3 regions of the Nocardioides ginkgobilobae genome follow, and region 2 is predicted to be linked to each of the others. Evidence: predicted binding sites of a transcription regulator. Region 2 holds the regulator's gene; each other region holds the start of a gene.
What was found. The regulator LexA, encoded in region 2, represses DNA repair genes until DNA is damaged. The targets are predictions, from matches to a motif close to TCGAACANNTGTTCGA.
Positions count from the first base shown of each region.

Region 1: recA (recombinase RecA) is a predicted target of LexA. The motif match lies at 5,898-5,913, and genes of this name have one in related genera.
Region 3: ACYVID_RS08760 (HNH endonuclease signature motif containing protein) is a predicted target of LexA. The motif match lies at 5,022-5,037, and genes of this name have one in related genera.

Region 1 is NZ_BAAGUS010000004.1:73,197-82,915, forward strand. It holds gene ACYVID_RS05450 (NAD-dependent epimerase/dehydratase family protein) at 1-755, shown strand, start outside; gene ACYVID_RS05455 (hypothetical protein) at 775-2,136, opposite strand; gene ACYVID_RS05460 (glycosyltransferase family 2 protein) at 2,223-2,915, shown strand; gene ACYVID_RS05465 (TIGR04282 family arsenosugar biosynthesis glycosyltransferase) at 2,912-3,598, shown strand; gene ACYVID_RS05470 (class I SAM-dependent methyltransferase) at 3,595-4,275, shown strand; gene ACYVID_RS05475 (molybdopterin-dependent oxidoreductase) at 4,272-5,435, shown strand; gene ACYVID_RS05480 (hypothetical protein) at 5,432-5,863, shown strand; gene recA (recombinase RecA) at 6,048-7,091, shown strand; gene ACYVID_RS05490 (regulatory protein RecX) at 7,094-7,729, shown strand; gene ACYVID_RS05495 (HipA family kinase) at 7,726-8,559, shown strand; gene ACYVID_RS05500 (DUF3037 domain-containing protein) at 8,556-8,939, shown strand; gene ACYVID_RS05505 (sirohydrochlorin chelatase) at 8,941-9,684, opposite strand.
Region 2 is NZ_BAAGUS010000013.1:107,173-116,891, forward strand. It holds gene ACYVID_RS13235 (alkaline phosphatase family protein) at 1-988, opposite strand, end outside; gene ACYVID_RS13240 (alkaline phosphatase D family protein) at 988-2,715, opposite strand; gene lexA (transcriptional repressor LexA) at 2,908-3,678, opposite strand; gene ACYVID_RS13250 (SDR family oxidoreductase) at 3,878-4,663, shown strand; gene ACYVID_RS13255 (LysM peptidoglycan-binding domain-containing protein) at 4,897-5,271, shown strand; gene ACYVID_RS13260 (hypothetical protein) at 5,479-5,844, opposite strand; gene ACYVID_RS13265 (ATP-binding protein) at 6,034-7,092, shown strand; gene ACYVID_RS13270 (iron ABC transporter permease) at 7,120-9,252, opposite strand; gene ACYVID_RS13275 (ABC transporter substrate-binding protein) at 9,260-9,719, opposite strand, start outside.
Region 3 is NZ_BAAGUS010000007.1:51,751-61,469, reverse strand. It holds gene ACYVID_RS08780 (aldehyde dehydrogenase family protein) at 1-762, opposite strand, end outside; gene deoC (deoxyribose-phosphate aldolase) at 779-1,768, opposite strand; gene ACYVID_RS08770 (hypothetical protein) at 1,874-2,497, shown strand; gene ACYVID_RS08765 (nucleotidyltransferase domain-containing protein) at 2,499-3,098, shown strand; gene ACYVID_RS08760 (HNH endonuclease signature motif containing protein) at 3,473-5,008, opposite strand; gene ACYVID_RS08755 (phospho-sugar mutase) at 5,403-7,073, opposite strand; gene ACYVID_RS08750 (biliverdin-producing heme oxygenase) at 7,111-7,749, opposite strand; gene ACYVID_RS08745 (TetR family transcriptional regulator) at 7,746-8,423, opposite strand; gene ACYVID_RS08740 (purine-nucleoside phosphorylase) at 8,446-9,249, opposite strand; gene ACYVID_RS08735 (gamma-glutamylcyclotransferase) at 9,268-9,719, opposite strand, start outside.

The DNA.
Region 1 (9,719 bases), on a different contig from region 2:
CGCTGCTCGCCGCCATGCACGAGGCGGGCGTGGACCGGCTGGTGCAGGCCTCGAGCATGGTGGTCTACGGCGAGGGCCGCTACGAGTGCCCCGAGCACGGCGAGCAGCCGCCCGGGGTGCGTTCGCGAGCCGACCTCGAGGCCGGCCGGTTCGAGAACCCCTGCCCGGTCTGCGCGGAGCCGCTCGGCTGGGCGCTGGTCGACGAGGACGCCCGGCTCGAGCCGCGCTCCAGCTACGCCGCGAGCAAGGTCGCCCAGGAGCACTACGCGATCGCGTGGGCGCGCCAGGCCGACGCCGCGGGCATCTCGCTGCGCTACCACAACGTCTACGGGCCGGGGATGCCGCGGGACACGCCGTACTCCGGGGTCGCGGCCATGTTCCGCTCCTCCCTCGAGCGCGGCGAGGCGCCGCAGGTCTACGAGGACGGGGCGCAGGTGCGCGACTTCGTGCACGTCGAGGACGTCGCCCGCGCCAACCTCGCCGCCCTCGACGCGGTCACCGCCGCGGAGCCCGGCAGCCACAGGGCCTTCAACGTGGCCTCGGGGCACCCGGTGGGCATCCGGCAGGTCGCCGAGCTGGTGGCCCGCGGCACCGGTCGCGACATCGCCCCCGAGGTCACCGGGGGCTACCGGCTCGGCGACGTGCGGCACGTCGTGGCCTCGCCGCAGCGGGCCGCCGACGAGCTCGGGTTCCGGGCGCAGGTGCTGCCCGAGGACGGGCTGCCCGCCTTCGCCACGGCGCCGCTGCGCGCCTGAGCGGGTCGCGGGTGGCCGCTCACCAGGTCGTGTAGAGCAGGTGCTGGACCAGCAGCGCCGTGACGACCTGGGCCAGCAGCGCCGGCGAGCGCCAGCGGGCCGGCAGCAGCGCGACCGACAGCGTCAGCCACGGCACGAACGGGATCCAGATCCGCTCCACCTCCGACTTGCTCATGCGCGAGGCGTCGGCAGCCAGGACCACCAGCAGCATGGCGCCGGCCAGCAGGACCACGGCGCGCTGCTCGGCGTCGAGGGTCCGGCGCGCCAGCGCCCTCACACGGGTCAGCAGGACCGCGAGCCCCGCCCACAGCATCGGTCCGACCACGACCGCGAGGGCGGCGAGGTTGCCCCACAGCCAGTACCACGCCGGACGGTCGGCCGCGATGCCCTCCCAGTAGCGGTCGTGCAGCACCGGGTAGGCCTCCCACCACGCGAAGCCGGCCGCGGCGAACCCGAGCACCGGCACCCAGGCAGCGGCCACGGCCACCGGCAGCACCGAGGTGCGCCAGGCCCCGCCGACCGTGATGACCGCGAGCGCGACCAGCCCGACCAGCGGCATGCCGTAGGACATCAGCACCGCGCAGCCGAGGACGAGCCCGGCAGGGACTGACCACAGCCGCGCTCGTGGGGTGCTGCGGGTGGCGAGCGCGAGGCAGGCCAGGCCCCAGGCCACCACCGCGCCGATCACGGCGTCCGCGGAGACCGCGACGAAGACGGCGGCGGGGGAGAGGGCCAGCGGCACCGCCACCCGGCGGGCGACGCCCTCGACCCCCAAGGCCCGCAGTGTGATCAGGACGGCGACCGGCATCGAGGCCCCCACGACCGTCACCACGACCCCGGCGGCGAGGTCGCCACCGAGGCCCACCTGCACGAGCCCGACGAAGAAGAGCAGCATCAGCGGGGGGTGGCCGGCCACGTGCGTGGGCCAGTTGCGCGGCGCCGCGTCGTAGGAGATCCGCTCGACGTACTCCCGCAGCAGCAGCCCGACGTCGTCGACCTCGCGCGCGGTCGGGAGGTACTCCACCGGGTTGCCCAGCACCCGCGACAGCCCGTCGGGGCCGTCGACCAGCGCCAGGGACAGGCACCAGCCCACCGCCAGGAGGTACGTCGCGAGCAGCAGCGGCCGCCAGCCGGCGCCCGGAGCCCACCGCGCCACCCACCACCAGCCGCCGAGGCCCAGTGCCAGCGCCGGGAGCGTCCCGGGACCGAACCACTGCGGCGCCCACCAGCCGTGGAACGGCGGCGAGAGCACCTCGTCGACCTGCGAGCGCGGCGCCCGGGTGTTGACCTCCCAGTCGAGCAGGTGCGGGAGCGTGAACGCCGCGACGACCAGCAGGGCGGTCAGCACGACCCCGGTCCAGGCGGCCCGCGAGGTCGTCATGGCGGCGACTGTATCCACGGCCGACACCCCTCCGGAGGGTCCCGGCCCACCCTTCCGGCCAGGGACCGCGGTCTACGGTCGTGCGCATGCCCGAGGTCCCGCCCGCGCACCGCCACCCGGACGGCCCGGTGGCCGACCTGGTGCTGCCCTGCAAGGACGAGGCGCCCGCGCTGGAGGCGCTGCTCCCGCGGATCCCGGCGGAGTTCTCGGTGATCGTGGTCGACAACGGCTCGCGCGACGGCACGGCAACGGTGGCCGAGCGGCTCGGGGCGACCGTGGTCCACGAGTCGGTGCCGGGCTACGGCGCGGCCGTCCACGCCGGCCTGCTCGCCGCGACCCGCGAGCACGTGGCCTTCATGGACGGTGACGGCAGCTTCGACCCCGACCAGCTGCTGCCGCTGCTCGACGACGTGCGGTCCGGGCGCGCGGACGCCGCGCTCGGCCGACGACGGCCGGTCGACAGGCGGGTGTGGCCCTGGCACGCCCGGCTCGGCAACGCCCTCATCGTGTGGTGGCTGCGCCGGCGGCTGCAGATGGCCGCCCACGACATCGCGCCGATGCGCGTCATGGGGCGCCAGGCGCTGCTGGACCTCGACGTGCGCGACCGACGCTTCGGCTACCCCGTGGAGCTGCTGCAGAAGCTCACCGTGGCCGGGTGGCGGGTCAGCGAGCGCGACGTCGACTACCACCCGCGTGCCGAGGGCACCCGCTCCAAGGTGTCGGGATCCGTCCGGGGCACGCTGCGCACCGCCCGCGACTTCGCCCGGGTGTTGCGGTGAGCGGCCGCTCCGGCGCGGCGGTGCGCGCCCTGGTCGTGGCCAAGGCCCCCGTGGCCGGCCAGGTCAAGACCCGCCTCGGCGCCGACGTCGGTCTCGAGCAGGCCGCGGGGCTCGCCGCGGCCGCACTGCTGGACACCCTCGAGGCCTGCACGACGGCGTACGGCGCCGAGCACTGCCACCTGGCGCTGGCCGGCGACCTGGCCGGTGCCGTCGCGTCCACCGACCTGCTCGCGGCCGTGGCCGGCTGGACGGTGCACGAGCAGCGCGGCGAGGACTTCGCCGAGCGGCTGGTGGCCGCGCACGCCGACGTCGCCGCGAGCGGTCCCGGCCCGGTCGTCCAGGTCGGCATGGACACCCCCCAGCTGACCCCGGCGCTGCTCGAGGCGACCGCCGAGGTGCTGCAGGAGCACGACGCCGTCCTCGGGCCTGCCGAGGACGGCGGCTGGTGGGTCCTGGGGCTGCGCGACCCGCGCGACGCCGCGGCCCTGGCGGGAGTCCCCATGTCGACCGCGCACACGCACCGCGACACCGCTGCCGCCCTGGCCGCGCGCGGGCTGTCGGTCGGCACGACGACGGTGCTGCGCGACGTCGACGAGGTCTCCGACGCCGACGCGGTCGCCCGCGCGGTGCCGGGCACACGTTTCGCCCGACGCTGGCACGCCTTGTGGGGGGTGGGCGCATGAGCCTGGCCGAGGAGACAGCCCCGGACCTGCGACGTGGTGGTGCGGACCGCTCCTTCAGCAGCCTGTTCGCCCATGCCCTGCGCGGGGCCCCGTGCCGGGTCCTGGGGCTCGACGGCGGACCGACCGACCTGCCGGTCCACGAGTGGACGCGGCGCGCCGACCCCGCCGACGACGCCCTGCTGTCCCACTGCCACGGGCCGACCCTCGACGTGGGCTGCGGCCCCGGGCGGCTCGCGGCCCGGCTGGCCGAGCGCGGGGAGCGGGTGCTGGGGCTCGACGTGGTCCACGAGGCCGTCGAGCAGACCCGGGCCCGCGGTGTGCCGGCCGTGCACGCCAGCGTCTTCGACCCGGTGCCCGAGGAAGGGCTGTGGACCACCGCGCTGCTGGCCGACGGCAACATCGGCATCGGTGGTGACCCCGCGGCGCTGGTGCGCCGCCTCCGCGACGTGGTCGCCCCCGGCGGCAGGATCGTCGTCGAGCTGGCCGGACCGGGCGTCCCGACCTCTACCCGGTGGGCACGGCTGGAGGCCGCGGGCTCCCTCAGCCGGCCGTTCCGGTGGTCGGTGGTCGGGCTCGACGGCGTCGCGGACCTCGCCGCCTCGGCGGGGCTCCGGGTCGCGGTCCGTGCGCCGTTCGGGCACGGCCGCTGGGTGGCGGTACTACAGTCGCCGACGTGAGCCCCCGGCCGAGGTTGCCCGGCGAGCACGGCTTCACGTCGCGACTGCGCTCACCTGCCGTGTCGGCGCGGGTCGGGCGGTGGCTGGGCATCAGCTTCGGCATCTGCTTCCTGACCGGCCTGGTCAGCCACTACGCGCAGGACCCCTCCCAGCCGGTGCCCTTCCCGACCAGCCCGGCGTGGGGCTACCGGGTCACCCAGGGGCTGCACGTCACCACCGGCATCGCCTCGGTCCCGCTGCTGCTGGTGAAGCTCTGGACCGTCTTCCCGCTGCTGCTGCAGTCCCTCCCGGCCGGGACCGGCGCCCGGCTGCGGGCTGCTGGCGAGCGCGCCTCCAACGCGGTGCTCGTCGCCTCCTCGGTCTTCCTGCTCACCACGGGGCTGCTCAACTCCACCCAGTGGTACCCCTGGGAGTTCTCCTTCCGCCGCACGCACTACGCCCTGGCGTGGGTGGCCATCGGGGCCCTGCTGCTCCACCTGGCGATCAAGGCACCGACCATCCGCGAGGCGCTGCGCCGTGATGTCGACGACCCCGCGCTGGACCGGCCGACGGCGACCGAGCAGGGGGCCCTGGGACGTCGCGGCCTGCTGCGGGCCACCTGGACCGCCAGCGCGCTGGCGGTGCTGGCCACGGCCGGCTCGACCGTCCCGTGGCTGCGCCAGGTCTCGGTGCTCGGGGTCCGCTCGGGCGAGGGTCCCGGCGGGGTGCCCGTGAACCGCACCGCGCGCGCGGCCGGGGTCACGGAGACCGCCGTCGACCCGGCGTACCGGCTGGAGGTGGTGAGGGGCACCCGCCGCGTCTCGCTGGCCCGTGAGGACCTGCTGGCGATGCCGCAGCGCACCGAGGGGCTGCCGATCGCCTGCGTCGAGGGCTGGAGCGCCTCGGCCGCGTGGACCGGGGTGCGCCTGCGCGACCTGCTCGACCTCGTGGACGCGCCCGCCGGGTCCGAGGTCGAGGTCACCTCGCTGCAGCAGCGGGGTGCCTTCGCCCGCACGCTGCTGCAGGGGAACTTCGCCGACGACGACCGCACGCTCGTGGCCCTCGCGCTGGCCGGGGAGCCACTCGACCTCGACCACGGCTACCCCGCCCGGCTGATCGCCCCCAACCGGCCGGGCGTACTGCAGACCAAGTGGCTGTCGCGGCTGGAGGTCCTCGCGTGAGCCGCGGGCGCGCAGGCCTCGGCGCCCTCGGCGTCCTGCTCGCGGCGTACGGCGGGTGGCTGCTGCTGTCCCGGCAGGACTCCGCCGGGAACCTCGACGCGGTGCTCTGGCTGGCGGGAGGGGTCGTGGTGCACGACCTGCTGCTCGCCCCGGCGGTGCTGGCCCTGTGCTGGGTCGGCGCGCGGCTGCTGCCGCCGCTGGCCCGGCCCGCCGCGGCCGCGGGGCTCGTGGTGCTCGGGAGCCTCACGCTGCTCGCCGTTCCCTTCCTCGGCGGCTTCGGTCGCGACAACGCCCCCGACAACGCCACGCTGCTGGACCGCGACTACACCGCCGGGTACCTCGTGCTGGTGGCGCTCGTGCTCCTCGGCGTGGTCCTGCCGGTCCTGGTCGTCACCGTGCTGCGGAGGCGGTCGGACGGGCAGGGTTGAGGGAGGCCGGCGCGCAGCGTGTCGTGCGCCCGTGTCGAACAGGTGTTCGGCTAGCGTGCTGTCCACAGGCACGGCGCGGGACGAGGTCGTCCACACCCCACGACACGCTGATCAGGCGTTGTCGGTGGCTCGCCCTAGCGTCGTCGATGTGCCTGGCCCACGACGAGAGACGAGGAAGAACACCATGGCTGGTGGAGATCGCGACAAGGCGCTGGATGCAGCGCTCGCCAACATCGAGCGGCAGTTCGGCAAGGGCTCGGTCATGCGCCTGGGCGACGAGACCCGCGCGCCCCTGGAGGTGATCCCCACCGGGGCCATCGCCCTCGACGTGGCCCTCGGCCTCGGCGGCCTGCCCCGCGGGCGCGTCGTGGAGATCTACGGCCCGGAGTCCTCCGGAAAGACCACGGTCGCGCTGCACGCGGTGGCCAACGCCCAGCGCCAGGGCGGCATCGTGGCCTTCATCGACGCCGAGCACGCGCTGGACCCGGAGTACGCCAAGAACCTCGGCGTCGACACCGACGCCCTGCTGGTCTCCCAGCCCGACTCCGGTGAGCAGGCCCTGGAGATCGCCGACATGCTGATCCGCTCCGGTGCGCTCTCCCTCATCGTCATCGACTCCGTGGCCGCACTCGTGCCGCGGGCCGAGATCGAGGGCGAGATGGGCGACAGCCACGTCGGTCTCCAGGCGCGGCTCATGAGCCAGGCCCTGCGGAAGATGACCGGTGCGCTCAACAACTCCCAGACCACCGCGATCTTCATCAACCAGCTGCGCGAGAAGATCGGCGTCATGTTCGGCTCGCCCGAGACCACGACCGGTGGTCGGGCGCTGAAGTTCTACTCCTCGGTCCGCCTCGACGTGCGCCGCATCGAGACGCTCAAGGACGGCCAGGAGATGGTCGGCAACCGGACCCGCGTCAAGGTCGTGAAGAACAAGGTGGCCCCGCCGTTCAAGCAGGCCGAGTTCGACATCATGTACGGCAAGGGCATCTCCCGCGAGGGCGGCCTCATCGACGTCGGCGTCGAGGCGGGCCTCGTGCGCAAGGCCGGTGCCTGGTACACCTACGAGGGCGACCAGCTGGGCCAGGGCAAGGAGAACGCACGGACCTTCCTGCGCGACAACCCCGACCTGGCCAACGAGCTGGAGAAGAAGATCCTCGAGAAGCTCGGTGTCGGCCCGACGGTCGACGCCGAGGCGCCCGCCGACCCGATCGGTGTGGACGACTTCTGAGGATGGACCCCGAGACCCGTCCCGCCCCTGACTGGGCCGGCGACGTCAGCCTGGGCGTCGACGTCTGGACCCGACGGGCAGCACCTCGGACCGACGACCGTGCCGCGCCGCCACCGGAGGACCCGGTGGCGGCCGGCCCGGACGCCGACCCCGAGTCGGTCGCCCGCACGATCCTGCTCGACCAGCTCACGGGCCGGGCCCGCAGCCGCAAGGAGCTCAGCGACAAGCTGCGCTCCAAGGAGGTCCCCGAGGACCTCGCCCAGCGGCTGCTGGACCGGTTCGAGGAGGTCGGGCTGGTCGACGACGAGGCCTTCGCCCGCGCCTGGGTCTCGGGGCGCCAGTCGACCAAGGGCCTGGCCCGTCGGGCCCTGGCGCAGGAGCTGCGGCGCAAGGGCGTCGACGACGAGGTGGCCCGCGGGGCCCTCGACGAGCTGGACCCCGAGACCGAGGAGCAGGCGGCACGAGCGCTCGTGCGCAAGAAGCTGCGCACGCTGAGCCGGGTCGACGACGTCACCGCGACCCGGCGCCTGGTCGGGATGCTGGCGCGCAAGGGCTACGGCTCCGCCATGGCCTTCGCCGTGGTCCGCGACGAGCTGGCGCAGGCCGGTCGCGAGGACCTGCCAGACTCCACCGCGTGACTGCCCCACCGGACCTCCCAGACGACCACCCGGCCGCCCTCGAAGGCGTCCGGGTCACCCGCTACGTCACGCCCCTGCGCGAGGGCGGCTCCTTGCCGGGCGTGGTGGAGGGCGAGGACCTCGGCACCTACGTCTGCAAGTTCCGCGGCGCGGGGCAGGGCCTGCGCGTGCTGGTGGCCGAGGTCGTGGTCGGCGAGATCGCCCGCCGCATCGGGCTGCGCACCCCGCGCCTGGTGGTGCTCGACCTGGACCCGGCCATCGCCCGCTACGAGGCCGACGAGGAGGTCCAGGACCTGCTCAACGCCAGCGCGGGGGACAACCTGGGCATCGACTTCCTGCCCGGCGCCTTCGGGTGGACCGACGAGCAGCGCACGGCCGTGCCGGAGGAGGCGGCGCGGGTGCTGTGGCTCGACGCCTTCTGCGCCAACGTCGACCGCTCCTGGCGCAACCCCAACCTGCTGGTGTGGCACGGCGACCTGTGGGTCATCGACCACGGTGCCTCGCTCTACTTCCACCACGGCTGGCCTGGCGGCTCGCTGGAGCGCGAGGGTGCCGCGCAGCGCTTCGCCGACCAGCCCTGGGACGGCTCCGACCACGTCCTGCGCGACGGTGTCGGCGACCTCGAGGGCCTCGACGAGCAGCTGCGCGCGCTCCTGGGCCCTGAGGTGCTGGCCGAGGTGCTGGCGCTGGTGCCCGACGCGTGGCTCGAGCCGGTGCCGGGCGCGGAGTCCCCGCAGGAGCTGCGCGCGGCGTACGTCGCCTTCCTCACCGCGCGGCTGGGCTCGCGCGCCTGGCTTCCCGGGGCCGGCACGGCGGGAGGTCGGCGGTGAGCGAGCTGCTGCCCTACCAGTACGTCGTGCTGCGCTGCGTGCCGCGCGTGGAGCGCGAGGAGTTCCTCAACGTCGGCGTGGTGCTCTACTGCCAGGCCCGCGACCTGCTCGAGGCGGCCTGGCACGTCGACACCGACCGCGTGCAGCATGTCTTCCCCGACCTCGACGTGAGCCGGCTCTGCGAGGGGCTGGCGTTCGTCGACGGCGTGTGTGCCGGCGACGAGCGCGGGGGAGCGGCGGCCTCGCAGCCGCTCGGCACCCGCTTCGGCTTCCTCAAGGCGCCACGCAGCACCGTGCTGCAGCCAGGCCCCGTGCACGGCGGGATGACCACCGACCCGGGGGCGGAGCTGCAGCGGCTGCTCGACCGCCTCGTGCGCTGAGTCAGACCGGGACGAGCTCGACGGCGCCGACGGCGTAGCGCGCCAGCACGACCCGCGCGACCTCGGGGTGCGCGCCCAGGGGCTCGGACACCGCGATGGCACCGGCCTCGAGGGCCAGCTCGGCGGCCCGGTCCGGCGTGGCACCGGGCGCGAGGAAGAGCGAGGCGACCGCGATGTGGCGGCGTCCCTCGGCGCGGAAGGCGCGCACGGCCTCGCCGGTGGCCGGCGGGGCGGCCGCGGCGAAGGCCGCGGTCACGGGGAGCTTGTGGTGCGAGCCCCACAGCCGCGCGAGCCGAGCGACGGCCTGGTTGGCCAGCGGGTCGCTGGAGCCGGAGGCGGCCAGGACGAGGGCGTCGAGCTCGCGGACCCGGGCCCGGGCGAGGGCCTCGCGCATGCGGACGTCGAGGACCTGGAGGAAGCAAGCCTCCAGCCCGAGGATGTCGGTGGCGTGGATCTGCAGGCCGGGGTGGCGCTCGGAGGCCTCGGCCAGCGCCGCCGGGACGTCGACGGAGGCGTGCTGGGCGTGGGTCAGCAGCAGCGGGACCACGACGATCTCGTCGTGACCGGAGCGCACCAGGCGGTCCACGACCGTCTGCAGGCCGGGGCGCGACTTCTCCAGGAAGGCCGCCTCCACCTTGAGGTCGGGTCGCACGGCGCGGACCTCGTCGACGAGGGCCTTGATCGTTGCGGCCGCGCGGGGGTCACGGCTGCCGTGGGCGAGGGCCACGAGGGCGGGGGCTGCCATCGGGTTCCTCCTTCTGTGTGGATCTGCTGTGATCG
Region 2 (9,719 bases):
GGATGCGCCGCACGGCCCGGTCGAGACGGTTGCCCGGCCCGGTCCAGTAGACGAGGTCGGCGCCGCCGTTGTCGGCGATGACGACGTTGCCGGCCAGCAGGGGGTCGGCGTCCATCGCGGACTGCAGTGACACGACGTTGGTCGGGATCGACCAGTCCATCGAGTGGTCGGCCAGGACGATGACGATCGACCTCTCCCACCGACCGCTGGACCTCAGCGAGTCGATGAACTGGCCGACGAGGGTGTCGGTCTGCAGCAGCGCGGCCCGGCGCATGACCTGGAGCGTGGTGCCGGTGAGGTCGGTGTGTCCCCAGCGGTCGATGTCGCCGAGGTTCACGAACACCAGGTTCGGGTCGAGCTCGTCGACCATCGAGGTGAGCGCGTTGTAGGTGAGCAGGTCCGGGGCGTGCTCGGAGATGGGGATGTAGAGCTCGGGCTCCCATCGGTGGGTAGCCCGCTCGCCGAAGATGCCGACGAGGTACTCCTTGCTGAGCACCGTGCCGGTGGTCAGGCCGCGGCGGTTGAGCCGCTCGATGACGGTCGGCACCTTGATGTCGCTCGGCTGGTCCATCTCGCGGATCTCGCCGAGCTCGCGGTCGAAGAAGGAGTTGGCCGGCACGCCGGAGCGGTCGGGGCGCACGCCGGTCATCATCATCACGTGGTTGGGGATGGTCTCCATCACCGGCATCGAGGTCGCGCGGGGCCACCACATGCCCTCCTCGCGCAGCGCGAGCAGGTTGGGTGTGAGCCCGCTGTCGATCTCGTCGGGGCGGCAGCCGTCGACGACGAGCACGTAGCAGCGCAGGTCCGCGGCGTCCCCGGCCGACCTCCGGCCCGCGGCGGCGGCCGGAGCGGTGCCGGCGGCCAGCGCCGAGGAGAAGGCCAACCCGGACGCGGCGGTCAGGACCGTACGTCGGGAGGCGCGCAGCTCCGCGAGCCGGCGCTCGCGGGTCGCCGGACCGTGCTGGACGTCACCGCAGCCGCACATCAGGCCTCCAGGGGGGCGTCGACGGGGGTGACCCGGCCGGTGCCGGCGCGGGTCTCGTAGCTCACCGACCAGGTGATCGGGGTGTCGGCGACCGCCCGGTCGCCGATGACGTACCAGTCCATCTGGGCGCGCTCGGCGGTGATGTCCAGCACGGAGAACCCGTGGGAGTCGAAGTCGAGGTACTTGATGTGCCGGTTGTTGGCCAGGATCGTGGTCTCCACCAGCGGCGAGGCCTGCGGGGCCCCGGTGATGTCCTTGAGGTTGTTGGAGGTCACCGAGGCGCAGACGAACTCCACCCCGTAGGAGTCGCCGACCACCGGCACCGTGGAGGTGTCCAGCGGCAGCTCGCACGCCCACCCCGAGTGGATGTCACCGGTCACGAACAGCACGTCCTTGACCTGCTTGTCGCGGATGTGGCCCAGCACCTCGCGCCGGTCGGCGGTGTAGCCGTCCCACTGGTCGACGTTGTAGGGCAGCCCGTCCTTCGGGAGCAGACCGGTCACGTCGCTGATCGGGTCGAGCAGCTGGTTGGGCAGGTCGGCGAAGGTGACCGGCGCGATCATCACCGGGTTGCCGATGACCTTCCACTGCGCGGTGCGGTTGCCGCGGCTCAGGGCGTCCTTGAGCCACTCCATCTGCCGCGTACCGGTGATGGTGCGCTCGGGGTCGCTCACCTCGGCCTCGAGGGCAGGCACGGGGGTCGGGAGGGCGGTCGCGACCTGCTCGTCGCGGTAGGTGCGCAGGTCGAGCATCGAGATCTCGGCCAGGTCGCCGAAGCGCAGGCGCCGGTAGAGCCGGGCGCCGTCGTCGAGCCGCGCGGTGCCGTCCATCCGGACCGGCATCCACTCGTCGTACGCGCGGTGGGCGCGGGCGCGCCGCACCTTGTAGTCGCCCTCTCCTCCTTCGGAGGCAGGGCCCGGCTGGTGGTTCTCCGCGCCGGCCTTCCACTGGTCGTTGGTGACCTCGTGGTCGTCCCAGGTCACGATCCAGGAGTAGCGGGCGTGCAGCGCCTGCAGGTCGGGGTCGCTCTTGTAGTTGGCGTGCCGGCGGCGGTAGTCCTCGAGGCTGACCATCTCGGTGGGCGGGTCGTGGGGACGCACGACGACGTTGTCCGGGCCCAGCCCGTAGTCGCCGGTGGGGTACTCGTAGAGGTAGTCGCCCAGGTGCAGCACCGCGTGCAGGTCGTCGCGCTCGGCGAGACCGCGGTAGGCGCTGAAGAAGCCGGCCTCGAGGTTGGCGCAGGAGACCACGCCGAGACGCAGGTTGTCGGGGGTGGCCCGCTCGCCCGGAGCGGTGCGCAGCCGACCGATGGGGCTGCGCTGGCCCAGCGCGCTGAACCGGTAGAAGTACTCGGTCTCCGGCCGCAGGCCCTTCGCGTCCAGCTTGACCGTGTGGTCGCGGGCGGCGCTGGTGCGGAAGCGTCCGCTGCTCACGACCTTCCGGAACCGTGCGTCGCGGGCGACCTCCCACCGCACGGTGACCGGCCCGCCCCTGCCCGAGCCCGGCGTCGCCTCGGGAGTGGGCGTGACGCGGGTCCAGAGCAGGACGGCCTCGGGGAGCGGGTCGCCGGAGGCGACGCCGTGCTGGAAGACCCGGTGCTCACGCTTCCCCAGCGTGAACGTGTCGCCGGCCCGGTCCGCGGTGCCGTCGGCCGCGCGGGCCGGGCTGCTCGCGAGCGCGGCACCCGCAGCGGTCACCGCGGTGGCGGCGACGGCTCCGGTGGCCAAGACCGTACGTCGGGGGAGGGCCTGACCCTGTCGTGCCGGCTCGCTCGACGCGTGCTCGGGTTGCCCGGGGGAGTGCTGGATCGAGATCACGCCTCATCCAACGACACCCGGCTGGCTACGTCATGGGTTCCGTGATGTGAGCACCGTCCGTTCACCCCTCGGACACGCGCCGGCGAGCGGGCGTCGAGACCCTCAGACCTTGCGCAGCACCGCCGTGACGATGCCGAGGATCGTGGCGTGCGTGCCGTCGATCGGGTCGAAGGCGTCGTTGTGGGGGAGCAGCCAGACCTGGCCGTTCTTGCGCGAGAGCGTCTTGACCGTGGCCTCGCCGTCGATCATGGCCGCCACCATCTGGCCGCTGTCGGCGGTCTGCGCCTGGCGGATCACGACGTAGTCCCCGTCGCAGATCGCGGCGTCGATCATCGACTCGCCTCGCACCTCCAGCAGGAAGAGCTGGCCGTCGCCGACGAGCTGCTTGGGCAGCGGGAAGACGTCCTCGACCTGCTCCTCGGCGAGGATCGGCGCGCCCGCGGCGATCCGGCCCAGGACCGGGACGTAGGAGGCGGCGGGCAGCGAGTCGCCGACCCCGGTCTCGTCGATGCCGGTGTCGTCGGCCGAGGAGATCGATCGGCGGGCGGCCATCGACTCGGGCAGGAACACCTCAAGCGCGCGGGGGCGGCTGCCGTCGCGCTTGATGAACCCCTTCTCCTCGAGCACCTTGAGCTGGTGGGCCACCGAGGAGGTGCTGGTGAGGCCGACGGCCTGGCCGATCTCGCGCATGCTGGGCGGGTAGCCCCGCAGCGCGACGGCGTCGCGGATGGTCTCCAGCACCTTGGTCTGCCGGGCGGTCAGACCGCTGGCGTCGGGCGGCCCGTCGGGCAGCGTGGTGACCGCGCCCGGGGTGCCGGGCGTGCCCGGGGTGTCGGTGCTGCCGGTGGCCGGGTCGTCGTGGCTGGTGGCCATGGGTCCTCCAGGGGGTGGCGCGGGTGCGGGCGCAGGTGGGTCCGAGGGGTCGGACCCAGTGGGGTCACGCTAGGCCCCGGGACCGACAACGATCAAACATGTGTTCGAACCGGCGTGTCGCGCCGGTCGCCGGAGGGGCGTGCGACCGGGGGCTGGGACGAGCGGCGTCGCGCGCGCCGACGTACGGGAGACTGCGGGGGTGAACGAGCGCAGCGCCGTCGTGACCGGAGGGGCCCGCGGGATCGGGCGGGGCATCGCCGAGCGCCTGGTGCGCGAGGGGTGGTCGGTGGTGGTGACCGATGTCGACGGCGCGGGAGCCGCGACCACCGCGGACGAGATCGGTGCGGTCGCGGGGCTCGCGCACGACGTCCGGGACCCCGCTGCCCACCGGCACGCGGCCGAGGTGGCCGCCGGTCACGGCCGGCTCGCGGCGTGGTTCAACAACGCGGGCGTCGGTGACGACGGCCGGCTCTCGGAGCTGTCCGAGGAGCAGGTGCGCCGGGTGGTCGAGGTCAACGTCCTCGGGGTGCTCTGGGGGATGCGCGCGGCTCTCGACGGCTTCGGCCCCGCCGGGGGCGACATCGTCAACATTGCCTCGCTGTCCGGACTGGGCCCCGTGCCGGGCTACAGCGTGTACGCCGCCACGAAGGCGGCCGCGGTCTCGGCCAGCATGTCCGTGGCTGCCGAGACGCCGCGCTCGGTGCGCGTGCACGCGGTCTGCCCCGACGGCGTGCGGACCGCGATGCTCGACGCCCAGGACCCCGAGGGTCTGGGTGCCGCCCTGGTCCACTCCGGCGGACGCATCCTCACGGTCGAGGAGATCGCCGAGGTCGCCGTGGGGATGGTCGGGTCCGACCGGGTCGTGCGCACGGTGCCCGTGTGGCGTGGTGCGCTCATGCGCTCCGTCTCCCTCGCGCCGGGCCTCGCGGCCCGCGGCACGGCGCTCTTCGCCGCGCAGGGGCGCCGGTCGTTGCGCACGCGCTGACCCGGGTGGGGCGGGCTCGCCCGCAGGGATGAGGTCGAACATCTGTTCGCCCAACCCCTTGATCTCGTTCGAACACCTGATCTAGTCTCGTACACGTGTTCGATCGAACTGGTGGTCGAGCCGCAGCTCCGGAGTCGTCGCCGGTCCTCCCTGACCGGCGCCACACCGGGACTGTCGGTGGCCGTCAGTAGACATCGGTGCGCAGCCCACTCCGCCTTCCCCAGGAGATCCCGATGAGCACCATGGTCCTTCCCGCAGCAGCAGCCCCGACCCGCACCTCCCGCCCCGCGACGTACGCCGACGGCCGTCGCGGTGAGCTGCGGCTGACCCGTCGCGGCCGGCTCGTGGTCTTCCTGGTCGGTCTGCTGGTGGCGGTGGCCGTCGCGGTGGCGTTCGCCGGTGTCTCGGTAGCGACCGCGGAGAAGGGCGAGCCGGTCCCGACCGACGTCATCGTCGTGGGCAGCGGCGTGACCCTGTGGGACATCGCCGCGGCCCGCACCGACGACGGCGACGTGCGCGCCATGATCAGCACGATCCAGGAGCTCAACAACCTCGACGGCGGGATGCTCGTCGCCGGCCAGCGACTGCTGGTGCCCGCGGCCGACTGAGCCCGCGGGACCGCGGGCGCAGCACCACCGCTGGTCGAGGTGCGAGCGCAGCGAGCCACGAGACCCACAGCACGACACAGACTTCGCCGGTCGCCTCGACCCCGGCCGGCGAAACCACGGGGAAGACGAGGGGCGGGCCCACCCGGGCCCGCCCCTCGGTGGTCTCCGCCAGGCCGCATGCCAGGGTCCCGTGCCCGGTGCTCGTCGCTAGCGCGCGGCGCGCTTGCCGCCCTTCGGCTTCGGCGCTCGATCGGGGTCGACCGGCTCGCCCAGTGCCTGCGGCGACAGGACGCCGAGCATCCGCAGCAGCCGCACACCCAGCATCAGCCCGGCGAAGAGGCAGGCCACCGCACCGAGCGAGGCCAGCGCCAGGAACGCCCAGGCGACCTGCTCACCGGCCCGGGCAGCGGCACCGAAGTCGATGGCGGCCCAGACGAGGTAGCCCCAGGCGACCACCAGGGCTGTGATGCCGCCGGTCAGGAGCAGCAGCCGTGGAGAGTGTCGAGAGCGCCGGCGCGGGCCGCGCCGCGACCCGGCCCGCTTCCCCGCACTGCTCCCCGCACTCCCGGCCACCGTGCCATTGTTCCCGACCGGCGCCGCCCGGCCGGGTCGAACCGCCGGGGTGCCGCGGTGCCCTGTGGTCGACGTCCGCCACACCCACCCCTGCACCGTCACGGATCCTCACGCGGGTGTCTCTTGGCCGGTCGGCACGGGACCTCGGTCCCTGACCGGGTGGGGGGGGCGCTCGCTACATTCGGGGTCATGCCGGACCAGGGGCAGGTCGATCCGGCGGCGCAGGGCCAGGGCGCGCCGTCGGGCGCACTCGCGCGCCTGGAGTCGGCGCTCCTCGAGGCGAGCGGCGCCGGCGACGTCGACGAGATCGCCCACGCGGTCCTGGCGGACCTCGCCCTGCTGCCCGGGGTGTGCCGGGTCGGGCTGGCGCTCACCGAGGGCGGGGGACGCCGGTTGCGCTTCACCTCCGGGCCGGACGCGGGTGACCCGGTGCCGCACCAGCCCGAGTGGTGCCACATCGACGCCTACGACGACGTGCCGCTCACCGACGTGGTGCGCACCGGACAGGCCATCCATGCCGAGCTCTCCACGCTCGAGGAGCGGTGGCCCTGGCTGGTCGAGCAGGAGCGCGAGCGCGGTGGGTCCGTGCTCGCGGTGGTCCCGCTGCCCGGCACCGGGTCGCCGATCGGTGGGCTGCTGGTCGTCCTGGAGACGACCCCCGACCGTGGCTCGGCGGGTCCGGACCTCCTCGAGGCGGCGGCCCGGCGTACGGCCGATGCCATCGCCGACGCGCGCTCGCGTCGTTCGCGGGACCTGGCCGAGGAGCTCGCCGAGACGGAGGCGGCCGCGGAGCCGGGTGCCCGCACCGCGAGCCTGCGGCTGCCGCCCGAGCCGACCGCGCCCCGCCGGGCACGGGCCTTCCTCAGCGAGGAGCTGCAGACCTGGGGCGTCGGCGAGGAGATCGTCGAGACCGCGCAGCTGTGCCTCTCGGAGGTCGTGACCAACGCCGTCAACCACGCGCACACCGTCGCCGACGTGCGGCTCTCGCTGCTCGAGGGGGTGCTGACCGTCCTGGTGCGCGACCGGGGCGGTCAGGGCGAGGTGGTCGAGCCGACGCGCGAGGAGGACCCGCTCGCGGTCTACGGCCGCGGCCTCATGCTGGTCGAGGCGCTCACCGACCGCTGGGGCTCCGAGCGCGACGCGGGTGGCACGACGGTGTGGTTCGCCCTCGATCTCGACCGCCGCGCCGACGACCTCGCCGAGGAGTGGGACCAGGAGCGGGGCGAGCAGCCGGACGACCCGGCGTAGCGGCGGACTGTCCCCGCTCGCCGCCCCTCACGCCCGCGAGCGGTGGAGGAGCCAGAGGAAGTACGGCGCACCGATGGCCGCCACCACCAGCCCGGCAGGCACCTGGGCCGGGGCGATGACGCTGCGTCCGAGCGTGTCGGCGAGCGAGAGCAGCAGGGCGCCGAGCAGCGTGGCGACCGGCAGGACCCGCAGGTGCCGGCCGGAGACGAGGGCGCGGGCGGCGTGCGGCGCGACCAGTCCGACGAAGGCGACGACACCGACGGCGGCGACCGCCGCGGCGGTGAGGAGGGCTGCGGCGAGGAGGGCGACCAGGCGCAGCCGCTCGAGGTCGATGCCGGCCAGGCGCGGTGTCTCGTCGTCGAGCGCGACCAGGTCCAGCTCGCGGTGCGCCATCCATGCCAGGGGCAGCGAGACCGCCAGCAGCACCAGGACGGGCAGCACCTGGGCCCACTCGCGGTCGTAGGTCGAGCCGCTGAGCCAGGTGAAGATGCGCGGGGTGTTCCACGGGTCGGAGCGCAGGAGCAGGAAGGCCGTCAGCGCCTGGGCGCCGGCGGCGACGCCGATGCCGACCAGCACCAGGCGGTCGGAGTCCAGGCCGCCGCGCCAGGTGAGCGCGTAGACCAGGGCGAAGGCGACGAGCGCGCCGACGGTGGAGCCGACGGCGATCGACAGGCTCGAGACGGCCACGGTCGCGCCCGCGGAGGTGACGACCACGACCGCACCGAGACCGGCGCCGCCGGTGATGCCGAGGATCCCGGGTTCGGCCAGCGGGTTGCGGCAGACCGCCTGCACGACGGTCCCGGCCAGCGCGAGGGCGGCCCCGCCGCCGAGCGCGGCGACCACGCGCGGCGCGCGCTCGTCCATCGCGAACTCCACCACCGGCACCGCGACACCGCGCGCCCAGTTGAGCAGGTCGCCGGTGAGCAGCCAGGTGTAGCCGGCCATGAGTCCCAGCAGCGCCGCGCCGAGGGTCGCGGCGACCAGGACGGTGCAGACCACGGCGTACCGCAGCCGGGAGTGGTGGCGGCCCGGACGGGCCGACGCCGGCCGGCGGGTGGGCCCGGCGTCGCGGGCTCGGCGGGCGAGCAGCACCAGCACGACCGCCCCGAGCAGCGTCGTGGTGACCCCGGTGGGGACGGCCAGGGCGGTCTCGGGGGAGAGCAGGGCCCGCAGGGTCGCGTCGGCGAGCAGCACGAGCAGCGCCCCGACCAGACCCGAGAGCGGCACGAGCACGAGGTGCCGGGAGATCGAGGGCAGGCGCCGCGAGAGCAGCCGCACGGCCGCCGGAGCGCACAGCCCGATGAAGGCCAGCGGGCCGGCGAGGTGGACCGCGGCCGCGCAGAGCGCCACCGCGAGCACGAACCCGGTGACCCGGGTGCTGCGCACCGGCACTCCCAGGACGCGAGCGGTGTCGTCGCCGAGCGCCAGCAGGTCCATGCGCCGCGCGAGCAGCAGCGCTGCCACCAGGCAGGCCGCGACGACGGGGCCCATCCGGGTCACCCCGCCGAGGTTGAGCTGGGTCAGGGTGCCGTTGCCCCAGGCGAAGAGGCCGGTGGTCTCCTGGGCGAAGAGCAGCAGCAGGGCGCCGACCGCGGAGCCCAGCGCCAGGGCGACCGCCGAGCCTGCCAGCACCAACCGGGTCGTGGAGGCCGCTCCGCCGCCGGCCAGCAGCAGGACCAACCCGGCCGCCGCCAGGCCACCGGCGAAGGTGACCATCCCGTCGCCGACGTAGGGCAGCTGGATGCCGAGGGCCGCGACGAGGGTCGCGGCGAAGTACGCGCCCGCGTTGACGGCGAGCGTGTCGGGGGAGGCGAGCGCGTTGCGTGCCAGCGAGGCGAACATCGCGCCCGCCGCGCCCAGCGCGACCCCGACGACGATGCCCGCGAGGGCCCGCGGCAGCCGGGAGGAGACGAGGACGTCGTACGCCGAGGACGCGCTGGCGCCGGAGGGCTCGCGCCCCAGCAGGGCCCCCAGCAGGTCGCCGGCGCCGAGGCCGGAGGTGCCTTGCGTGAGGTGCCAGCCGGTGACGACGACCAGGGCGGCGGTGGTGAGCAGCAGGGCCGCGACCGCGCCGAGGACCCCGCCGCCGCCAGGGAGGGCGGCGGCGGGGTCCTCGGTGCGCCGGTCGGCGACCGGTGCGGTGCGGTCCAGCAGGCTCACGGTCGGCTCAGCCCGTCACGGCCGCGACGAAGGCGTCGACGACCTGCTCGCCGGAGCGGGGGCCGCCGAAGGTCCACACGCCCTCGGGGAAGGCGCGCAGCCGGTCCTCCTCGACGAAGTCGGCGATGGTCCACACCCGGTTCTCGGCCAGCTGCGGCAGCCAGGTCTCGGACTGGGTGGCGGTGTGCAGGACCAGCGCGTCGTCGACCTCGGCCAGGCCCTCGACGTCGGTCGAGCCCAGGCCGTACGCCGCGTCGACCTCGCCCTCCCAGACGTTGGTGAGCCCGAGCGCCTCCCCGATCTCGCCGATCCACGAGCCCTGGCCGAAGGGCCGGACCGCGACGGTGGAGCCCTGGGCGTAGGCGTCGAAGAAGGCGAACTCGGTCGTCTCGGGGTCGGCTGCCTCGATGGCCGCGCGACCCTCCTCGAGCGCGGCCTCGAAGTCGGCCATCGCCGCGTCCGCCTCG
Region 3 (9,719 bases), on a different contig from region 2:
GAGGGTCACCCGCTTGTCGGTGCCGGCCACGGCCCGGGCGATCGCCTTGCCGACCTCGGTGGAGCCGGTGAAGGCGACCTTGTCGACACCCGGGTGCTCGACGATCGCGCGGCCGGTCTCGCCGGCGCCGGTGAGGATGCTGACCACGCCCGGCGGGAGGTCGGCCTGCTGGCAGATCTCGGCGAAGAGCAGCGCGGTCAGCGGCGTGGTCTCCGCGGGCTTGAGCACGACGGTGTTGCCGCAGGCCAGGGCGGGCGCCACCTTCCACGCGAGCATCAGCAGCGGGAAGTTCCACGGGATGACCTGGCCGGCGACGCCGATCGGGGTCGTGCCGTAGCCGGAGTGCTCCAGCTTGTCCGCCCAGCCGGCGTAGTAGAAGAAGTGCGCGGCCACGGTCGGGACGTCGACGTCGCGGGACTCCTTGATCGGCTTGCCGTTGTCGATCGACTCCAGCACGGCGAGCTCGCGGCTGCGCTCCTGGATGATCCGGGCGATCCGGTAGAGGTACTTGGCGCGCTCGCGGCCCGGCATCCGGCCCCACACCTTGTCGTGGGCCTTGCGGGCGGCCTTGACGGCGCGGTCGACGTCGGCGGCGTCGGCCTCGGCGACCTCGGCCAGCACCTCCTCCGTGGCCGGATTGACCGTCTTGAAGGAGGCGCCGCCACCGGGCGTGAACTCACCGTTAACGAAGAGCCCGTAGGACTCCTTGATGTCGACGACCGCGCGGGACTCCGGCGCGGGTGCGTACTCGAAGATGCTCATGCCTGTTCTCCCGGGCTCAGTCGAGCGTCACGTAGTCGGGGCCGCTGTAGCGGCCGGTGCGCATCTTGGTGCGCTGCATCAGCAGGTCGTTGAGGAGCGTGGAGGCGCCGAAGCGGAACCAGTCGGGGTCCAGCCAGTCGGGGCCAGCGACCTCGTTGACCATGACGAGGTACTTGATGGCGTCCTTGGTGCTGCGGATGCCACCCGCCGGCTTCACGCCGACCATCTGCCCGGTCGCCTCGCGGAAGTCGCGCACGGCCTCGAGCATGATCATCGTGACCGGCAGGGTCGCGGCGGGCTGGACCTTGCCGGTGGAGGTCTTGATGAAGTGGGCGCCGGCCATCATCGCCAGCCAGCTCGCGCGGCGGACGTTGTCGTAGGTCTGCAGCTCGCCGGTCTCGAAGATCACCTTGAGGTGGGCCGAGCGCTCGCCCTGGGTGCACGCCTCGCGCACCGCGACGATCTCCTCGAGGACCTGGAGGTAGCGGCCGGAGAGGAACGCGCCCCGGTCGATGACCATGTCGATCTCGTCGGCACCGGCCTCGACGGCGTCGGCGGTGTCGGCGAGCTTGATGTCGAGCGCGGCGCGGCCGGAGGGGAAGGCGGTGGCGACGGCAGCGATGTGGACGTCCGAGTCGCGCCGTCCTCCGTCGGTCAGGGTCTCCTTGGCCACCCCGACCAGGTCGGGGTAGACGCAGACCGCGGCGGTGGCAGGGCACGTCGGGTCGGTCGGGTCCGGGCGCATGGCCTTGCTGGCCAGCGCGCGCACCTTGCCCGGGGTGTCCTGGCCCTCGAGGGTCGTCAGGTCGACCATCCGGATCGCCAGGTCGATGGCCTGGGCCTTCGCGGTGGTCTTGATCGAGCGGGTGCCGAGAGCGGCGGCGCGGGCCTCGGCCCCGACCTGGTCGACGCCCGGCAGGCCGTGGAGGAAGCGGCGCAGCGCAGCATCGGACCGGGTGGCGTCCGAGAGGTCCCAGCCGACTCCCTGGATGGAGATCGTGGGCATTGGGTCAGCATAGGGTTGCCGGCGCTCTGCGCCCCAACCTTCGGCGGGGCCCCCAGCCGCCCGGCCCGCCCGCCCTGCCCCTCCCCTCACGCACAGGAGAGCCCGATGGACCACGACCAGCACGAGCGGGTGGAGTTCGCCCCCACGAGCGGTCGGCTCACCGCGGTCGTGACGGTCGTCCTGGGCGTGGCCGCCGTCGTGCTCGCGGTGCTGGTGCCCGAGGGCTACCCGCCGGCCGTGGGCACCGGCGGGGTGCTGGCGATCGTCCTGGCCTGGGCCGCGGCCCTGCGCCCGCGCGTGTGGCTCGAGGGGCCGTGGCTGGTGCTGCGCGGGATGTTCTCGTCCGTGCATCTCCCGCTCGCCGCGGTGCAGTCGCTCGTGGTCCAGCAGGTGCTGGTGGCCACGGTCGCGGACAAGCGCTACGCCAACCCCGCGGTCGGCCGGACCCGCTTCCGGGCCATGCGCCGCGCGCGGACCACCCGGGACCTGACGATGACGGCCGTGCCGGGCGAGGGCTGGCAGCCCGACCAGGGTGCCGACTACGCCGACTTCGTGGAGGAGCGGATCCAGGAGGCCGTCCGCGCCGCGCGGGCCGCCGAGGGGCGAGCCGGGAAGCGAGCCGCTGCGGGTGAGGCCGCGCCCGCCGTCGTACGACGCGAGCCGGCGTGGGTGCCGATCGCCCTGGTCCCCGCCGCGACCCTGCTCTTCGTTGCCAGCATCTGGTTCTGAGGTGGAACCGCACCAGCTGCCCTGGTCGCCGCTGGACCCTGCTGCGCTGCCGGACCTGCTCGCTGGTGTCGGGGCGCCGTGGTGGCTGGCCGGCGGGTGGGCGATCGACGCCTTCGTGGGTCGGGTCACGCGGGTCCACGAGGACACCGACGTGCTGGTGCTGCGACGGGACCAGGCGGCCTTCCGCTCCGCCCTCGCCTCGTGGGACGTCCACGCGGCGGACCCGCCCGGCACGCTGCGCCCGTGGCCCGTGGGGGAGACCCTCCCGGTCGGGGTCCACGACGTCTGGTGCCGGCCGACGCCCTCGTCGCCGTGGGCGCTGCAGCTGATGATCGACGACACGGATGGCGAGGACTGGGTCTACCGCCGCGACGCCCGGCTGCGCCGTCCGGTGTCGTCGCTGGCCGGTCCGGCCTCGGACCCCGCGCGGCAGGTGCTCGCGCCGGAGGTGCAGCTCCTGCAGAAGAGCAAGGGACGGCGCCCGAAGGACGAGGCCGACCTCGCCGCCGCCGCGCCCCTGCTGTCCCCCGAGGCCAGGTCGTGGCTGCGTGATGCCCTCGACCTCGTCTCACCCGGTCACGACTGGGTCCGATCCACGTGAGTGCCGGCCATGACCGGTACGGGTCTCGGTGACCACGGCCCACTGAGCGCCTGGGCGGTGCGCGGTCCGGTCGCGCGGTCGCGACGACGGCTCGTTGGCGCTCGCCTGCTCGACCATGCTTCGGGGCCGAGGGCTGCGGGCCGAGGGCTGCGGTCTGGGGGCGGCGGGCTGCGGGTGTGGATGTGGAGGTCCTGTCCGGCACCTGCTGCCGAGGAGGACCTCCAGCTCGGCTCGGTCGCGTCCGTCTGCTCCGTCATCCCGGTCTCGTGGCTCGCTCCGCTCGCACCGCGGCCAGCGCTGTCCGGCCTGGGGCGTGCTGGTAGCCCGGCCACCGGGGTGGTGGTCGGGCTGCGAGCGCGCTCAGGTGTAGGTGCTCAGAGTGGGGTGGTGCCGTCGGGGTGGACGAGGAACTGGTTGCCGTGGGGGCTGGTCCAGATCCAGTGTCCTGGCGAGAGTCCGCGGACGGCCCAGGGTCTGCCTGCTGGTGAGGGGTGGGTCTTGGCGCGGTGGTCGTGCCTGCAGAGGGGCGCGAGGTTGTCGGTCGATGTCTGCCCGGGTGGGCCGGTGTCGGAGTACTCGACGGTGTGGTCGAGGTCGGCGGACTCGGCAGGTCGGCGGCAGTGCGGGAAGGTGCAGGTCGTCCGGGCGAGCTTGACCCTGGTGGCGATGCGGTCGGGGACCTCGTAGGAGTCGACGGCGACGGTGTCGTGGAGGTCGATGACGGGCTTCACGATGACCTGGGTGCCGGGTGTGCGGCACCACTCGCGGACCGTGTCGGCGGTCAGGAGCTGGTGGTGGTTGTCGAGGCGGGCGAGGTTGAGGCCGAGCTGGCCGGTGGTGGGGTCGATCTGGGGTGCGCCGGTCAGGGCGGCGTCGGAGAGGTGGACGGTGAGGACCACGACCCGGCGAGCGGAGGTGCGGGCGTTGGGGGCGTTGCTGCCGGGGCCGGTGGGCGTGTCGGTCGCGCGGTCTCGACGACGCTCGCTGGCGCTCGCTGCTCGACCATCCTGCGTCGCCCGTCCATCCTGCGTCGCCCGGCCGTCCTGGGCGGCTCGCTGGTCCTGCGTCGCCTGATCGTCGCGGTTCGCCTCACCGTCCGCTTCGGGGAAGGGGTGTTGGCCGCGGGCGATGTAGCCGAGGGCCTTCGCGCGGCGCACGGCCAGGTCGTCGGTGGAGCCGTCGAGGAGCAGCTGGTGGGCGATCTGCCGAATGGCTGCTTCGAGGTCCTCGGCGTCGGCGCGGTCGAGGAGTCCGTCGGCACTGACGGCGGAGGCCGCACCGACCGAGGTAGCGGGGGATGCGAGGTCGAGGTCGAAGTAGAGGTTGGCGCGGGTGTCGCACTCGGTGATCTCGGTGGATTCGGGGTCGAACCGGGCGGATGCTTCGAGGACGAGCCGGGCCACGGTGATGGGGCCGGCGGTGTGGATGACGTGGGCGACCTGGGCGTCGACGAACGCGGCTGCGGCTTCGGAGAGGCCGCGGGTGGCTTGGGCGAGGCGGCGTACTCGCCAGGCGGTGACCTGTCCTGCGACGAGTCGGGCCCAGACGCGGGGGAGGCGGTGCTTGGCCTCGATGGCGTCACCTACGAGCAGGCGCCCGGACTCGCGCGTGCGGCCGAGGGCGGTGGACAGCTCGGTGACGGCGAAGTCGGAGACCTCGGGAGCGCCGGCGCCGGCGAGGTCGAGCATGGTGTCGGCACCGGGCATCCCGAACCGCTGGATCCACGCGGACTCCGCGGCGTCGTACGCCTCGTCGTCGGGGTGTGAGTAGGTGCCGTACAGGTCCGGCATCAGCGCACCGGTGGTGTGCGCATCTGCCCACTGCGCGACCCCGATCAGCAGCTCGCGGGCTGCGTCGTCCTCACGCGCCTTGGCGGCGCGGATCGCCTCGAGGAGGGAACTGGTGGGCATGGTGAAAGTGTAGTCGAACACACGTTCGAGCGACAGTGTTTCCCCAGGTCAGATCCACTTTTCGGGGACACTTGGGTGCCTTGCTCGAAGCCCGACCGAAGCGAGCACCCCAGCGGCGGGCGACCGTCGAGTCGAGCGCAACCAAGAAGCTCAGGCGGCACCCAGAGCGACCACGCCTTCACTGAATTCAGGACCTGCTGCGGCGCGAACCCGCCACGACCCAACCGAGGGTGACCCAGGGAGCAACCCCGGGGGCAGGGCAGCGACCCGCGTACGGGGTCTCGCGGCTCGTCGCTGACGCTCCTCGCACCTCGACCAGCAGTTGGCGCTGGCGCGCCCCCTCGACCACCGCAGGGTCCGCCCCCGACGGGCCTTCGACCGAGGATGGACGGACCTACAGCCCCGCCGCCCGCCGGATGTCCGCACCGAGGGCGTCGAGCCGCGTGGCGGCGGAGATCCGGGCGGCCTCGACGGCATCGACCTGGTCGGGGTTCTCGGATGCCGGCTCCACGGGGACGACGACCTCGAGGTAGCACTTGATCTTCGGCTCGGTGCCGCTGGGCCGGACGACGACACGGGCGCCGGAGTCGAGGCGGAACCGCAGGCCGTCGGTGGGCGGGAGGGCGTCCGAGCCGAGCGCGAGGTCGTCGATCGCCAGCACCGACAGGCCGCCGAGCGAGGTGGGCGGTGAGGTGCGCAGCCGCTGCATGGCGTCGCTGATGAGCGAGAGGTCCGAGACCCGCACGGAGACCTGGTCGGTGGCGTGGAGGCCGTGCTCGCGGGCGAGGTCGTCGAGCAGGTCGAGCAGGGTGCGCCCCTCGGCCTTGAGCGAGGCGGCGAGCTCGCAGAGCAGCAGCAGGGCGGAGACGCCGTCCTTGTCCTTCACGTGCTCGGGGTCGCAGCAGTAGCCCAGGGCCTCCTCGTAGCCGAAGGCCAGCCCCTCGACCCGGCCGATCCACTTGAAGCCGGTGAGGGTCTCCTCGTAGGGCTGCCCCGCAGCGGCCGCGATCTTCGAGAGCAGCGAGGACGACACGATGGTGGTGGCCAGGACTCCGGTGCGGCCCCGGCGCAGCAGGTGGGTGGCGAGCAGCGCGCCCACCTCGTCGCCGCGCAGCATCCGCCAGCCCGTGGGCGTGGGCACGGCGGCGGCGCACCGGTCGGCGTCGGGGTCGTTGGCCACGACCAGGTCGGCGCCACGCTCCTGGGCCAACGCGAGCGCGAGGTCCATCGCACCCGGCTCCTCGGGGTTGGGGAAGGCGACGGTGGAGAAGTCCGGGTCGGGCTCCTCCTGCTCGGGCACGACCTGCGCGGGCTCGAAGCCGGCGGTCTCCAGCACCTGCGCGACGGCGGTGCCGCCGACGCCGTGCAGCGGGGTGTAGACCACGTCGAGGTCGCGCGGACCGTCCTCGGCCAGCCCGGCCACCGTGTCGAGGTAGCGGTCCAGGAGGTCCTCGCCGAGCACCTTCCACCCGGTGCCGCGCGGGACCGAGGCGAGGTCCCCGACCTCGGCGATCCTGGCGGCGATCTCCGCGTCGGCGGGCGAGACGATCTGGCTGCCGTCCCCGAGGTAGACCTTGTAGCCGTTGTCCTGGGGCGGGTTGTGGCTGGCGGTGACCATGACTCCGGCCACGCAGCCGAGCTCGCGGACGGCGTAGGCCAGGACCGGCGTCGGCAGCGGGCGCGGCAGCAGCCACACGTCGAGCCCGGCGCCGCTCATGACCGCCGCGGTGTCCTCGGCGAAGGTGTCGGAGAGGTGGCGGGCGTCGTACCCGACGACCACCGCTCCCCGGCTGGGGAGGTACGCCGCCAGCCCGGCCGCCGCGCGGAGCACGACGGCCCGGTTCATCCGGTTGGGGCCGGCACCGAGGGCGCCGCGCAGGCCTGCGGTGCCGAACTCCAGCGTGCCGTCGAAGCGGTCGGCGAGGTCGGTGGGGTCGCCCCCGGCCTCGACCTCGCGCACGATCGCCTCGAGCTCCGCGCGCGTCGTGGCGTCGGGGTCCGCTGCTGCCCACGCCCGGGCGCGGTCGAGGAGGTCGGCGATCTCGGGCGAGGCGGCGGTGCTCATGGCGCGACGGTAGCGGCCTCGGGCGCGTGGCCGTGCGTCAGCGCGGCGTCGGGTCCCCGACAGGGCTGTCGGCGAGCTCGTCGAGCAGGCCCCGGGTGAGCTCGAAGGCGACCCGCGCCTCGTTGACCACGGTCTCGACGTCGCGCGGCGAGGTCGGGAGCTGGTCGATGCGCGAGTGGTACCAGCCCTTGTAGGCCTTCGGCTTCTCCGGCAGCTCGAAGGCGAAGAAGGCCAGGCCCGGTCCGGTGGCGCCCAGGTGTCGCTGCACCGCCTTGCGCACGACCCGCCCGCCCGTGAGGTCGCCGAGGTAGCGGGTGTAGTGGTGCGCGACGTACTGCGGGCCGGAGGCGGTGCTGGCCTCGATCCGCGAGACGTACGCCGCGGCGGCGGGGGACTCCACCTCGACGGGTGCGCCCGGTGCCCAGTGGGCGAGGTCGGCGTCGATGGCGCCGAGCCGTTCCAGTGCGGGGTCGTGGACCGCGCCGACCCACCGGTCCTCCCGCATCGCCCGCCCGACCGACTCGAGCGCGGCGTAGACCGGCCGGAGGCGTCGCAGGTAGGCGGCGTACCCGCTCGCGTCGACCCCGCCACCGAGCAGGGCGACCAGGAAGGGGCTGCGCTCGGCCGCCTCGTGCTCGGAGCGGGTGCCCTCCTTGACCGCGAGGGTCAGGCTCAAGGCAGGGGGGCGCGCAGCATGCCTGCGCACATCGAGACGAGGTTGCGCACGAAGAACTCGGTGTCCAGGGCGAGGCGCTGCGTGGAGCCGCGCTCCTCGGCCCGCGCCCGGTCTCCGATGGAGCGCAGGATGAACGACGTGAGCAGGGCCAGGCGCTCGGCGCGGACGTCGTCGGGCATCTGCGGCATCCGGGCGGAGATCAGCTCGTAGACCGGGACGCCGCCCGAGCGCTCCAGCGCCGCCTGCACGTCGGGGTCCTTGTCGTGCTGCTCGTCGGCGATCAGGTCGGCGACGATGACGAGGTAGCAGCGGCCGCTCCAGCCGGTCTCGGAGAGCTCGGTCGCGGGCCGGACCAGCGCCTCCAGGGCCGCGGCCAGGTCGTCGTCGGGTCGCCCTTGGGCGACCTCGAGCAGCCGGTGCTCGCGCTCGGACAGGAAGGCGGCGTGCTGCTCGAGCACGGCGGCGAGCAGGCCCTCGCGGGAGCCGAAGTGGTAGTGCACCGCACCGCGGTTGCGCTGGCCGGCCTGGCGGGTGATGTCGAGCAGGGAGGCGTTGGTGACGCCGTGCTCGGCGAACGCGCGGGTCGCGGCGACCAGGAGCCGCTCGCGGGTCTCGGCTCCGCTGGCAGCCGTCCCGCCCGGACGGACGGGCTGGGTGGCGGGGGTCCGGTCCATCAGCGTGCCTCCTGGTGCTCCGTCAGATCCCCGGGACGACCCGGCTGAGCAGGTCACCCATCCGGGACGCCGCTGCGCGGCCGGCCTCGAGGACCTCGGCGTGGTCGAGGGGCTGGTCGCTGATGCCGGCGGCCAGGTTGGTAACCAGGCTGATGCCGAGCACCTCCATGCCCGCCTCGCGGGCAGCGATCGCCTCGAGGGTGGTGCTCATGCCCACGAGATGGCCGCCGAGGATGCCGGCCATCCGGACCTCGGCAGGGGTCTCGTAGTGGGGTCCGGGGAACTGGACGTAGACGCCCTCCTCCAGGGAGGGGTCCACGCTGCGGCACATCTCGCGCAGCCGGCTGGAGTAGAGGTCGGTGAGGTCGACGAAGCGCGCGCCGACGATGGGGGAGCGCCCCGTGAGGTTGAGGTGGTCGCTGATCAGCACCGGCGTGCCGGGTGTCCAGTGCGGCTTCAGCCCACCGCAGCCGTTGGTCAGCACGATGGCGCGGCAGCCGGCCGCGGCGGCGGTGCGCACGCCGTGCACCACGGCGTCCACGCCCTTGCCCTCGTAGTAGTGGGTGCGGGAGAGGAAGACCAGCAGCTGGCGGTCGCCGGCGCGGACCGAGCGGATCTTCCCGCTGTGCCCGGCCACCGCTGCGGCCGAGAAGCCGGGCAGGTCGGTGGTGTCGATCTCCGCGGTCGCCTCGCCCAGGGCGTCGACGGCCGGCAGCCAGCCGGAGCCCAGCACGAGGGCGACGTCGTGGCGCTCGACGCCGGTCAGGTCGGCCAGGCGCGCGGCGGCGTCCTCGGCACGGGAGTAGGGGGTCGGCTCCTCGTTCACGAGCCGGACCTTACGGCGTCACAGTCCGGTCGAGCGACAGGGCCGACGACGTAGCGCGGCGACGTAGTCGTCGGGCGCCGAGGCCGCCTCGGCGGCGTCGGCGAGCACGCCGAGGTACGACGCGGAGGGGATGCCCCCCTCGTACGCGTCCAGGACGTAGGTCCAGGCCACCTGGCTGCCGGTCATCGTCGAGACCCGCACCTTGGTCTTGCGGTAGAGGCCGCTGTCGGCCGACTCCCATTCGTCGAGCAGCCGCTCGTCCTCGCGGGTGACGTCGTAGACCGCCACGAAGACCCGCTCGAAGGTGTCCTGCACGATCGTGGACAGCGCTCCGTCCCAGCCGTGCTCCTCGCCGCCGAAGGTCAGTCGCCAACCCTCGAGCCAGCCGGTGGTGCGCAGCGGGGAGTGCGGGCACCGCTCGCCCATCCGCGCGGGATCGAGGTTGGTCCCGTAGGCGGCGTACAGCGTCA